Regions from separate parts of the Mucilaginibacter lutimaris genome, predicted to be linked through region 2. Evidence: riboswitches for the same ligand, from Rfam matches in the RefSeq annotation. Region 2 holds a riboswitch; each other region holds the start of a gene.
The links. A riboswitch is a leader RNA that binds a small molecule or an ion and turns the genes downstream of it on or off. The one in region 2 is predicted to bind S-adenosylmethionine.
Positions count from the first base shown of each region.

Region 1: another riboswitch for S-adenosylmethionine. It lies ahead of ACFQZI_RS11900 (cysteine desulfurase family protein); the one in region 2 lies ahead of ACFQZI_RS09870 (peroxiredoxin).
Region 3: another riboswitch for S-adenosylmethionine. It lies ahead of ACFQZI_RS05760 (SusC/RagA family TonB-linked outer membrane protein); the one in region 2 lies ahead of ACFQZI_RS09870 (peroxiredoxin).
Region 4: another riboswitch for S-adenosylmethionine. It lies ahead of ACFQZI_RS08580 (O-acetylhomoserine aminocarboxypropyltransferase/cysteine synthase family protein); the one in region 2 lies ahead of ACFQZI_RS09870 (peroxiredoxin).

Region 1 is NZ_JBHTIA010000008.1:89,521-92,766, reverse strand. Features, by position in the region: gene ACFQZI_RS11905 (helix-turn-helix transcriptional regulator) at 1-182, shown strand, start outside; gene ACFQZI_RS11900 (cysteine desulfurase family protein) at 224-1,360, opposite strand; SAM riboswitch class I at 1,459-1,573, opposite strand; gene ACFQZI_RS11895 (hypothetical protein) at 1,947-2,132, shown strand; gene ACFQZI_RS11890 (hypothetical protein) at 2,152-2,277, shown strand; gene ACFQZI_RS11885 (hypothetical protein) at 2,315-2,476, shown strand; gene lpxB (lipid-A-disaccharide synthase) at 2,552-3,246, opposite strand, start outside.
Region 2 is NZ_JBHTIA010000005.1:38,753-41,998, forward strand. Features, by position in the region: gene ACFQZI_RS09860 (PAS domain-containing sensor histidine kinase) at 1-66, opposite strand, end outside; gene ACFQZI_RS09865 (1,4-beta-xylanase) at 522-1,589, shown strand; SAM riboswitch class I at 1,779-1,894, shown strand; gene ACFQZI_RS09870 (peroxiredoxin) at 2,106-2,741, shown strand; tRNA gene ACFQZI_RS09875 (tRNA-Cys) at 2,756-2,826, shown strand; gene ACFQZI_RS09880 (DUF5996 family protein) at 3,084-3,246, shown strand, end outside.
Region 3 is NZ_JBHTIA010000003.1:1,088,721-1,091,966, reverse strand. Features, by position in the region: gene ACFQZI_RS05770 (hypothetical protein) at 1-62, shown strand, start outside; gene ACFQZI_RS05765 (hypothetical protein) at 138-368, shown strand; SAM riboswitch class I at 535-643, shown strand; gene ACFQZI_RS05760 (SusC/RagA family TonB-linked outer membrane protein) at 1,030-3,246, shown strand, end outside.
Region 4 is NZ_JBHTIA010000003.1:1,709,973-1,713,218, reverse strand. Features, by position in the region: gene ACFQZI_RS08585 (trans-sulfuration enzyme family protein) at 156-1,271, shown strand; SAM riboswitch class I at 1,417-1,528, shown strand; gene ACFQZI_RS08580 (O-acetylhomoserine aminocarboxypropyltransferase/cysteine synthase family protein) at 1,764-3,077, shown strand; gene ACFQZI_RS08575 (homoserine O-acetyltransferase family protein) at 3,166-3,246, shown strand, end outside.

The DNA.
Region 1 (3,246 bases), on a different contig from region 2:
GCACGCAACAGCATATTCATGATTTTTTAATTGAAAAGGCCAAGGAAGCTTTAAGTACCACGCAACTTACCACAGGCCAAATTGCCTATCAACTGGGGTTCGAGCATCCTCAGTCTTTTAATAAACTGTTTAAGCGTTATACCAATTTATCGCCCAACCAATTCAGAAGATCTTTTAACTAACCTCGCCGCCGCTGTAATTACCATTTAAATACACTTATATATTACGCTGCTATGGCTTTATATAAAGCCGATAACTTCTCTACAGTATGATCTATTTCCTGGGCGGTGTTAAATTTACTGAACGAGAACCTGATCGTGTTTCTTGACCCATCTGCGCCAATTGCCTTCAGCACGTGCGATGCCGAACCGGTTGAACATGCGCTGCCGCCCGATACGGAGATATTATTCTGATCCAGATACGCCAGCAGATCGCCGGTTGCATGGTTAACGGGCAGGCTTGCGCTTAATACGGTATATAAGCTTTTATCTGCAATGGCCGAATTACCATTAAAATAAACATCCCCTATCTGCTCCCGCAGTTTAGCGATCATCCTGTTTTTTAAATTTTGAATATAAACCCGGTGTTCATCAATATTGCGGTAGGCAATCTCTAAAGCTTTAGCCAGGCCTATTATTCCGTGGATATTCTCGGTACCGGCGCGTAGCTTACGCTCCTGCGAGCCGCCGTGCAATAGTTGGGATAACTGTACACCATTGCGGCAATATATAAAGCCCACGCCTTTTGGCCCGTGAAATTTATGTGCCGATGCTGCTATAAAATCCGTGTTTAGTTTAGACAGGTCGTGCCTGTAATGCCCCATGGTTTGTACCGTATCTGAGTGGAAAAGAGCGCCCCTGCTTTTACAGACCTCACCTATCAATTCAATATCGTTTAAATTACCTATTTCGTTATTGGCATGCATTACAGATACCAGCGAACGGCCGTTGGTTTTAAGCAAAGCATCCAGGTGGTTAATATCCAGGTTGCCGTGGCTATCGGTGTTTATAAAACTTAGTTGTATTTCGCCCTTAGTTTTGAGCGCTTCTAAGGTATGCAGCACCGCATGATGCTCGAAAGGGGTTGTGATAACGTGTTTTATTTGATGCGAGCGAACGCTTGACAAGATAGCGGTATTATCTGCCTCGGTGCCGCCACTGGTAAATATGATCTCGCCCGGCGTAGCATTAAGCAGGCCGGCAATAGTGGAGCGCGCCCCTTCAATGGCCTTTTTTACCTCGCGGCCGTGCTCATGATGCGATGACGGGTTGCCATAGTATTCTAATAAATAAGGGGTGATGGCTTTAAATACCTCGTTATCCAGTTGGGTGGTGGCTGCGTTATCTAAATAAATTCTCATTATGTGTCTGTTTTTAAATGTTACCAATGTTTCTTTAGTAACTTATCTCAAAAAAAGAGGACACAAAGGATAAAGCTATTTAACTTTAATGTGTGGTCATCTTATCTTTCTCCCCAATAAGTGGAGCAGGAGTTAGCACCTTTTACGCGCTTTGAAGCGGTACAGGTTGCTAAGACGTCATAGGGCCTTTCCCTCTGTCTTTCTGGATAAGTTATTAAAAGAACTATTTAATGATGCAAATATATATAATATCCTATAATGTCTATAGCTTTAATAGAATTTATTTAAAAATAATTTGAAAGTTACTATTTTCTTTCATCAGTCGCCCTCCAACCGAACGGCCTATTGTTCAAAAACGAACACTTTATACAACCGATAACCTTTCTGTTGACTATTCTTTACAACAACATGTACTCATTTTGCATACACCCTTTGCTTTATACTATTTTATTTTTTGGTTCAAAACGGCTGTTTTTAAACCTTTTAAGTTTTAATGTAAAAATAAATATGGTTGCGTGTCATTTTTTCTGGTCGGAATGAAAAGTTTGGCATTAGTTTGGAATAGTACTTATCAAACGGAGATATTATGATCGACGAAATAACTGAAACCAAGGATGGGGAGAAAGAGTGGGAAAACCCTCAAGCTCCCGAGAAAACATCCGACGCGAGAGATGAAGAGCAAATAGCAAGGCAATACAAAGAAGCGAAACGCCGACATGATAACCTTAGCGAAAACCAAAACAACGAAGACAAAGAGCAAACTAAAAACTGAAAATTTTAAATATTGGACTATGAAAACTTACCAAAAACCAGCAACCAGCAAATTAGTTAACCGTTTCGACAGAGAGTTAATGAACATTTTGATGAGCGACCTAAAAGCGCTTAAATCAAAAACCGCAACCCGCAACGCTGCATAATTAACAACTGCATACTCACAACTTTAAACATTAACCTATGAAAGCTGAATACAAACCTGCAACAAGTAAATTAGTTACCCGTTTTGATAACGAATTAAAAAACTTATTAATGGAAGACCTTAAGGCTTTCAGAGAGAGAAACCAGTTTACATCAAGCAACAAACAGAAAGCTGCCCAACAACAGTTGGTAGCCGCCTGATCAATCATATAATCTACAACATCTATTTAAAACATCCCTTTGAGACAAGTAAGGCCCGGCTTTTTAAGCAGGGCCTTATTGTTTTAAGGCATATTTTAAGATCAGCTTGGCCGTTTTGACCGATGCACCCGGTTGGCCCATCTTTTCATCAAGGACATTGTAGTCCGCAAGCATGGTATCACGATGGTGAGCATTGTGCAGCAGGTTATTTAACTCTTCGGTAATCTTTACCGCAGTACATTCTTCCTGTATCAGTTCGGTAACCACGAGCCTATCCATAATAAGATTAACCAGCGATATAAATTTTATTTTCACCAGTATACGGGCTATGCCAATGGTTAAGGCATTGCCTTTATAAACCACCACTTGCGGCACATTAAACAAAGCTGTTTCTAAAGTGGCCGTGCCCGATGCTACAACAGCAGCCTCGGCATTAGCCAATATATCGTAAGTAGCATTAAATATCACAGGGATACTTTTACCACCAAGGTATTGTGTATAGTAATCGATGTTAAACGAAGGTGCCCCTGCTATCACAAATTGATGATGCGGAAATTTATCTACCGCGGCAAGCATTTCGGGCAGTAAACGGCTTATCTCTTGTTTACGGCTGCCGGGTAACAGGGCAACTGTTTTTTTGCCGGCAAGGCTGTTATCTGCAACAAAATTGGGGTTGGGTTTAAACGCGTCTACAGCATCAAGCAGGGGGTTGCCTACATAATCTATGTCCATGCCCCAGCTTTTGTAAAAATCTACCTCAAAGGGCAGGA
Region 2 (3,246 bases):
ATGATCAATTATACGCGCAATATGAGCTATGCTTTCGCCAGAAAACTTATGTTCTTCAGAACTCATTGTACACTTTAATCGCTAATTTATTTTTTATTACAGGGTATTATAAAATACATGCCAAAAAGGCAAGTGCACGTTATTTACAACGCGTTGTTGTTGTAAATTGCCAAATGCGTTCAAAATTACCTACCGGTTAATTATTGCATTCAAAACTTCAAACATCAATAACGACGCTATTGTGCTGGATGTTATACAATTAACACCGTAAAAGTGTTATACGCTTAATTAGCCAAAGGGTTATGAAAATTTAAGCAGGTAAAATAGTATACTATTAACCGAAAAAATATTAAGGTTAAAAGAAATATTATTTCTTTCACTGCCGGGTTCGGGGTGCTGTTATGAATTGTTAATTTACAGGTAAGCAAGTAGTGAAACTAATATTCAATTAGCACGAAAATCAAAAAATGTTATTCTTAAATAAATATTTTATATTTACTGTCCAACCAACAATTATAAAAATGAGAACCTATTTTGTAAAGATCCTGGCGGTATGCCTTATGTTTTTATCTGTAAATGCATCTGCGCAAAAAGCGGCTCCGGGCAAGGTGTGGTCGGTAGCTAAAGCAAATACCTGGTATGCCGGCCATAAATGGATGAGTGGGGCCGATTTTATACCAAGTACAGCCATTAACCAGCTGGAAATGTGGCAGGCTGATACCTTTGACCCGGCTACGATAGACCGCGAATTAGGTTATGCGCAAAGCATAGGCTTTAATACCATGCGCGTGTTCTTATACAGCCTTGCCTGGAAACAAGATAAAGCCGGTTTTAAGAAACGTGTGGACCAATACTTAACCATAGCCAACAAGCACGGCATTAAAACCATGTTTGTTTTTTTTGACGACTGCTGGAACGCTGATGCTAAAATTGGCAAACAGCCTGCGCCTAAAGTGGGTGTGCACAACTCTGGCTGGCTGCAGGATCCCGGTAACCGCCTAAACAACGCGGGCGAAACTGCAATGCTGCAAGCCTACGTTACTGATGTACTAACCGCCTTTAAGCACGATAAACGCATACTGCTTTGGGATTTATATAACGAACCGGGCAACTCTAACAAAAAGGACGCATCTATGGGCTTACTTGTAAAAGTGTTTACCTGGGCGCGCGCAGTAAACCCCGACCAGCCAATTTCTGCAGGCCTTTGGGACTGGAGTTTTGAAAAGTTAAATGCCTACCAGGCCTTAAACTCCGATATTGTGACTTATCATGATTATACCGACGAAGCATCGCATCTTAAAACCATACAATTACTAAAAAGCCATGGCAAGCCATTGATTTGTACCGAATATATGGCACGCACCCGAGGCAGCAAGTTTGCCAACGTAATGCCAATGCTAAAAAAAGAAAACGTAGGCGCACTTAACTGGGGCTTTGTAATGGGTAAAACCAATACCATCTTTGCCTGGGATAATCCTATACCTGATGGTAGCGAACCTAAGGAATGGTTCCATGATATCTTCCGTAAGGACGGTACACCTTACAAGCCCGAAGAAGTGGAGCTGATAAAGAAGCTTAACGGGAAGTAATGATCATGTAGCGATGGGTTTTATACCCATCGCTACATGTAAGGATTGATTAAAGCTTGCATAATATTGTAATACAAAATTTTCTCATTGAAATTCAATTATTTAAAGAATATTTTAAATAATAAATATTAAGTCTATAGGAATTATAGATTTAATATGTACTTTTGTGATGTAATCGTTCTTTAAACATACTTATCCAGAAAGACAGAGGGAAGGGCCCTATGATGTCTTAGCAACCTGTACAGCTTTAAGGCTTGTAAAAGGTGCTAATTCCTGCTTCGCTGCTTAGCGGAGACAGATAAGCTGATTTAATAAAAACCGAATGCTCATGAAGCGTTCTGTTTTCACCTTGAAGGCCTCTCTCTTAATCGCTTTTCCGGATAAATTACCGAAACAAAATTGAAATGTATAGCTTTATGGAGCCTCACCCAAACCCTCTCCGAAGGAGAGGGCTTAAAAAGTCTCCCCTTTCGGGGGAGATTTAGAGGGGGCTTAACAATATTAAAAACCAATATCATGAGTTTAAGACTTGGCGACGACGCCCCAAATTTTAAGGCCCAGACATCGCAGGGCGAAATTGATTTTTACGAATACCTGGGCGATAGCTGGGGTGTGCTATTCTCGCACCCGGCAGATTATACACCGGTTTGTACTACCGAGCTTGGTAAAACCGCCTCATTAAAAGATGAGTTTGAGAAACGCAATGTTAAGGTTATAGCCCTAAGTACCGACAGTGCCGAATCTCATAAGGGCTGGATAAATGACATCAACGAAACACAAAACGTTGAGGTAACATTCCCGATAATAGGCGACGAGGACCGCAAAATATCTGAGGCCTACGACATGATCCACCCGAATGCATCATTGGTAGCTACCGTTCGTTCGCTGTTCATCATTGGGCCGGATAAAAAGATAAAACTTATCATCAGCTACCCGGCATCAACCGGAAGGAACTTTCAGGAAATACTGAGGGTGATAGACAGCCTGCAACTAACCGCCTACCACAGTGTAGCAACCCCTGCCGATTGGAAAGACGGTGAGGATGTGGTAGTGCTGCCATCTATTAAAACAGAAGATATTCCGGCTAAATTCCCTAAAGGGTTTACCGAGGTGAAGCCTTATTTAAGGACGACACCACAGCCCAATAAATAGGCTATAAGAATCAAAGTCGCGTGGCCGAGAGGATAGGTGTGGGTCTGCAAAACCTTTAACGGTAGTTCGAATCTACCCGCGACGTCTAAACTGACTGACTAATAATGACTGGGCGGTGGGCTGAGGAGCTCATCGCCTTTTTTATTTATTCCGTATGGACTCACCCCGCGACGCTTCGCGCGCCACCCTCTCTCCGCTACGCGGAAAGAGGGTGGAGGAAAATAAATTTACACACCCTCTTTGCGAAGCAGAGAGGGTCGACCAGCGAAGCGTAGTCGGGGTGAGTAAACTATTGAAGAGCGATTTATACACAATCCCGTTCCCAGCTTGTATATTTACATTATGAGCAACTCTACCCACAACTGGCCTAAACTCGATTTTCATTATCTGAAAGATACCATCAACACCGTTCACCAGTGGACGCAGATGATAGGCAAGGTACGCCTCAAAAAAATGCCATGGATAAACCACTCCTGGCAGGTTACCTTGTATGTAAGCGCCACGG
Region 3 (3,246 bases), on a different contig from region 2:
CACGGGCGCAATTACAAGCTTTTGAGGATATGTTACTTAAGCAACCGCTATTTAATTTTTAAACATTGAATAACTGACTATAGTCATTTTTTTAATAAGAGTAGTGGTTTAAATTGGGCTATAAATCTGTAAGCCCCATGAAAACTATACAATTTAATTTTAACCACCCGGTTAAGGGGAACGCGGTCCTATCGCCGGTTAACTGTACCGACACTTGCCTGCGTATAAAGGTTGAGAGTTCGAAAGATAATTTATTGGAAATCCCGGTAAACAATTGTAGTGAAGGTAAATGGAAGCTTACACTCAATTGGGAACATGAGGGAAGAATGTTTGCGCACCAGGAAGATTTTGAAATAATGCCTAAGTAACTTAGTGTAATATGCATCGAACCTATACCGTGTTCACAATATCTGATCTCGAAACTTCTTCTATTTTATTCCTAAGCGATTGAAAATGCATTAAATAAATAATTTCTATAAAAACTATAGACTTTATATATTTATGTTTTATATTTGCATCGAAATAGTTCTTAACTAATTATCAAGAAAGACTGAGGGATAGGCCCGATGATGTCTTAGCAACCTGTACGCCAAAGGTATAAAGGTGCTAATTCCTATCTGTAGCAATGCAGAAAAGATAATGTAAGCAAATTGTTTGCGTGCCACCAGGGCAATCATTATATCATCATTTGCGCCCACGAGGTTAATTGGTAATTAGACCGCGAACTAAAATTTAGTTAAATTTTATATGAAAGCACTTATTACCCTTATTGAACGAAGTAGCCTGTTAAGCTTAGTAAATTTCTGCATCGATCTGTTCTTGCCTGCCCGCATGCCTGCCATGTGTTGTTGCTGCTGTTAATTAGCAACTATTTACCTGGGTTAGCATCCTGCTAATTACCCCGGGGAAATCATTATCCATTTATTTTCTACAAATTATTTAAGTAACTGGTTTGCGGTGTTTCGGCAACCTTGTGTGTGCTTGCTATAACTTGTATTGGCCGTTTATCACAAACAAAAAAACAAAACCATGTTTAAAATTTACAAACCCATATTGGCAGTTATACTGCTATTTTTAACCCTACAGCAGGCAAACGCCCAGGCTATACAGGTTAGCGGGGTAGTTACCGCTGCCTCAGACGGGCAACCCCTGCCGGGTGTTACTATTGCCGTAAAAGGAACTACAAACGGCACCCAAACCGATGTTGAAGGAAAATTCAACATTAAAGCAAATGCGAATGATATATTAAAGATCTCGTATATAGGCTTCGCAACCAAGGAAATAACTGTTACCAACGATGGCACTCCTTTAAGAATTGTTTTACAAGACGCACCTAATTCCCTTAACGAGGTAGTGGTAACCGCACTTAACATATCTAAAGACAAAAAATCGTTAGGTTACGCGGTGCAGGGTTTAAAATCAAAGGATTTTTCTGAAGCCAAAGAAACTAACTTGATCAATTCATTTGCAGGAAAAGTGGCTGGTGTGCAGGTAACCAGCAGCCAGGGAGATATGGGCTCGTCCCGCATTATCATCAGGGGCGAAACCTCTATTGCCGGCGAAAACCAGCCATTATTTGTTATTGATGGTATTATAGTAGATAATATACAACGCCTTGGCACCAATGGTTCGCGCGATTTTGCCAACCCATTGGCAGACATTAACCCCGATGATATAGAGAGCGTAAGCGTGCTAAAGGGGCCTAACGCTGCTGCGTTATATGGTTCGCGTGCTGCCGCCGGTGTTATACTCATTAAAACAAAAACAGGAAAAGGCGCCAAAGGCCTTGGTATAACCATTAACTCAAACACTACTTTTGCTACGCTAAAAGTATTCCCCGATTATCAAAACCAATATGGCCAGGGTTCGAATGGAAAATTCAGCTACGTTGATGGTAAAGGAGGTGGTGTAAATGACGGTGTAGACGAAAGCTGGGGCCCACCCTTAGACGGTAGGCTAATACCCCAATTCTTTTCTAACGGGCAACCCGCACAATTTGTAGCACATCCTAACAACGTGCGCGATTTCTTTAAAACAGGTGTTACCTATAACAACGGTGTGGCCTTAGCCGGTAGCGACGAAAAGTTTGACTACAGGATCTCGTATAACAACCTTCATCAAACCGGGGTTGTACCAAACTCGTCGCAGGGCCGTAACACATTTTCATTTAACGGCACCTTTAGGCCAACGCCCAAATTAACCGTCACCACTATAGCTAATTATATAAAAGACGATGCCGACAACTTACCCGGCGCATACGGCAGGCGCGCAACAAGTACCATGCTGCAATTTACATGGTTTGGCCGCCAGGTTGATATTGATCAGCTCAAAAACTACCGGGATGCTGCGGGTAATAATATAAACTGGAATAACAGCTATTATAGTAACCCATATTTTATTGCTTACGAAAATACAGTAGGCCAACACAAAAACCGTCTTATCGGGAGTATTGAATTAAATTATAAGATCATCAGCGGCCTATCTGCCAACCTGCGCGTAGGTACCGATTATTCTAATGACCGCCGCAAAAGCCGCATTGCTTATGGCACCAATGGCACGCCATTTGGCTCGTACGAAGAGGATGCTTACGGCATTACCGAAACCAATACCGAAGGCCGTTTACAATACACCAAAAAGTTAAACAAAGATTTCAGTATAGATCTATTAGCCGGCGGTAACATAGCAACTAATTTACTTGAGCGTAACTACCAGCTTGCACCAAAACTGGCAGTTGCGGGCCTGTATACGTTAAGCAATTCGCGCGATCCGCTGGTTTCATCTAACGATTATGCACGCACAAAAACGTATAGCTATTTTGCTTCGGCACAAGTTGGTTTCAGGGATTACGCGTTCCTGAATTTCACTACACGTAACGATTGGTCTTCTACCCTGCCCTTAAATAATCTGTCGTATTTTTATCCATCAGTTAACGGGAGTTTAATATTATCAGAAGCCCTCGATATTAAAAGCGATCTCTTAAGTTATGCTAAACTTAGGGGCGGCTGGTCTCGTGTGGGTAAGCCTGCTACAGCCTATCAGTTAATAAACACATATAATTTTATCGCGCCGTTTGGATCGAGCCCGCAGCAAAATGCTTCGGGTACATATCTTAACCCCGACCTGAAACCGGAGATAACTACATCCGGCGAAGCAGGGGTAGAATTAGGCTTTTTAAAGGACCGGGTTAGGCTTGATGTAAGTGTTTATAACACCAACAGTGTTAACCAGATCCTGAGCGTGTTGGTT
Region 4 (3,246 bases), on a different contig from region 2:
CAAGTTTAAAACGACAGTATAATTATATTAAGTGTTTAAACACTCAAGTATGACAGTGGTGTTACACTACGTCAAAAGCTTAAATTTCGCACCATTTTAAATTGAAAATAAATTATAAATAATTCTTACTTAACTTGGCGGCTTACACTTCTGATATGAAAATTGAAACCATTGCCATACATGCCGGTAACCATACCGATGCCTCATCTAAAGCTGTTGTACAACCTATTGTTATGGCAACTACGTTTAAACGGGATGAAGATGGCGGGTTTTCATCTGGCTATCAATACAGCCGTTCGGCCAACCCAAACCGTACTTCGTTAGAGCAGGTTTTAGCGAAATTAGAAGGCGGCACCGAAGCTGCCGCATTTTCATCAGGCAACGCCGCGGGCATGTCTGTATTTCAATCATTAGAACCAGGCACGCATATTATAGCGCCTGATGATATGTATCACGGCCTGCGCAATCAACTAAAGCAACTTTTTGCAGGGATATTGGAGTTTGACTTTATTGATGTGAATGATAGCGAGGTTTTACAGGCTCATATCAAACCAAACACAGGCATTATCTGGATAGAAACGCCATCTAACCCGCTTTTAAAAATCACCGATATAAAGAAGGTAGTTGCAACAGGCCGCAAGCATAACATAAAAGTGGTTTGCGATAATACTTTTGCCACACCCATTTGCCAAAACCCAATAGCTTTGGGTGCCGACCTGGTGATGCATTCCTCTACCAAATACTTTGGCGGCCACAGCGATCTGATGGGTGGGGCATTAATTACCGCTGAAAAGAATGACTGGTGGGAAAAGATCCGCAATGTGCAAACCATGGGCGGTGCAGTGCCCTCTCCTATGGATTGTTACTACCTGGTGCGCAGTATTAAAACCCTGCCTTACCGTGTTAAAGGGCATGTAAACAATGCCCAATTGCTGGCCGCGTTTTTAGAACAACACCCGGCTGTTGAACAGGTAATGTATCCCGGGCTACCATCGCACCCGCAATATGATACTGTTAAAGACCAAATGAATTTACCGGGCGCCATGATGTCGTTCACCTTAAAAGGCGGCGAGGCGCAGGCTAAAAAGGTAATTAATTCGCTTAAAGTATTTACACAGGCCACCAGCCTTGGCGGCGTAGAAAGTTTGATAGAACACCGCGCCAGTGTGGAAGGTCCGGATACAAAGACACCTTTTAACCTATTAAGGGTATCTGTTGGATTAGAGCATATTGATGATCTGATCGCCGATATGGAGCAGGCGATGCGGTAAGAAATAAATTAAAAAATACCGGTGTTTTACGTCAATATTATAATTTATTAAAAATTTAATTTGGATTGTAAATATCCTTTGCCCTATATTTGAAACATTATTTGGTAGCGATACCACACGATCAATTTTCCCTCACACGGATTTTGGTTTATAAAGAAGCGGCGAGAGATCAGGCTCAGAGAACCGCTGGCAACCCTACAAGGTGTAGAAGGTGCCAATTCCTGTCCCGGAGAATAGTTAACCGGGGGATATAAATTTTTAATCATGAAAAGTTTAACTTACGTACAACAAAACACCTTGCAGGCCCAAACGGCTACCTCTTTAGTATACAACCAATCTCATGGCTGTATTTGCATGTGTTGCTGCTGCTGTTGATTCGGTAACACGTCCCCTTTTCTGTTTCCTGAAAAATACGTGATCTGCTGAATAGGATAGTTCTATCCTGTCGTAACCCTTAAATCTTTCTAATTAAATATCCTTAATCTACAGAATATGTCTAACTTAAAATTCGAAACACTGCAACTGCATGCCGGCCAGGAAGTTGATGCAACCACAGGCGCGCGTGCTGTGCCATTATTCCAAACTACCTCATACGTTTTTAACAGTGCTGAGCATGGCGCTAATTTGTTTGCCTTAAAAGAGTTCGGTAATATATACACCCGGTTAATGAACCCTACTACCGATGTTTTTGAAAAGCGCATAGCTGCTCTTGAAGGTGGTATTGCAGCTTTGGCAACTTCATCGGGCCAGGCTGCGCAGTTCATCGCTTTAAACAATATCTTACAGGCAGGCGATAACTTTGTTACCTCTCCTTTTTTGTACGGCGGTACTTACAACCAATTCAAAGTAGCCTTTAAGCGCTTGGGTATTGAGGTGCGTTTTGCCGAGGACGATACTGCTGAGAACATCGAAAAACACATCGACGATAAAACGAAGGCCATATATACCGAAACCATTGGGAACCCGGGTTTCAACATCCCCGACTTTGAAAAGCTTGCTGCGTTAGCTAAAAAGCACGATCTGCCGTTATTTGTTGATAACACTTTCGCAGCAGGCGGCTACCTTTTCCGCCCGTTACAACATGGCGCGCACATAGTGGTTGAATCTACTACCAAATGGATCAATGGCCATGGCACCAGCATTGGCGGTGCTATAATAGATGGTGGTACCTACGATTGGGGTAATGGTAAATTCCCGCAGTTTACAGAGCCAAGCGAAGGTTATCATGGTTTAATATTTAACGATGTATTTGGTGTGAACGGCCCATTTGGGAACATCAACTTTATCATCCGTGCACGGGTTGAAGGGTTACGGGATTTCGGCCCTTCGCAATCACCATTCAATTCCTGGTTAAATATACAGGGGCTGGAAACACTTTCGCTACGGGTGCAACGCCATGTAGATAACGCGCTTGAGCTGGCCAAATGGCTGGAAAAGCACCCGCAGGTAGAATCGGTAAATTATCCGGGGCTTGAATCATCGGCTTACCATTCCCTCGCAAAAAAATATTTAAAGAATGGTTTTGGCGCGGTGTTATCATTCAAAATAAAAGGTGATAAACAATTGGCAAACAACCTTATAGACAACCTTCAACTGGTAAGCCATTTAGCCAACGTAGGCGATGCCAAAACGTTAATTATACAACCATCAGCTACTACGCATCAGCAACTGTCAGACATCGAACAGATCTCTGCCGGGGTATTGCCGGGCGTGCTGCGTGTATCTGTTGGTATTGAGCATATAGATGATATTAAAGCTGATTTTGAACAGGCCTTCGCTAAGATTGGCCGGCTGGAATTGGCATAAGAGTTTTTTAGTTTTTTTAGTTTTTAAGTGATGTTATGAGGGGGCGGTTGTTTTAGCCTGCCGTCCCCAAAATAACGAAGAGTAACAAATGAGCACACAAAGTTTTACCTATACCGGCACGTTCGAACTGGAATCCGGCAAAAAATTGCAGGGACTTACAATTGGCTTT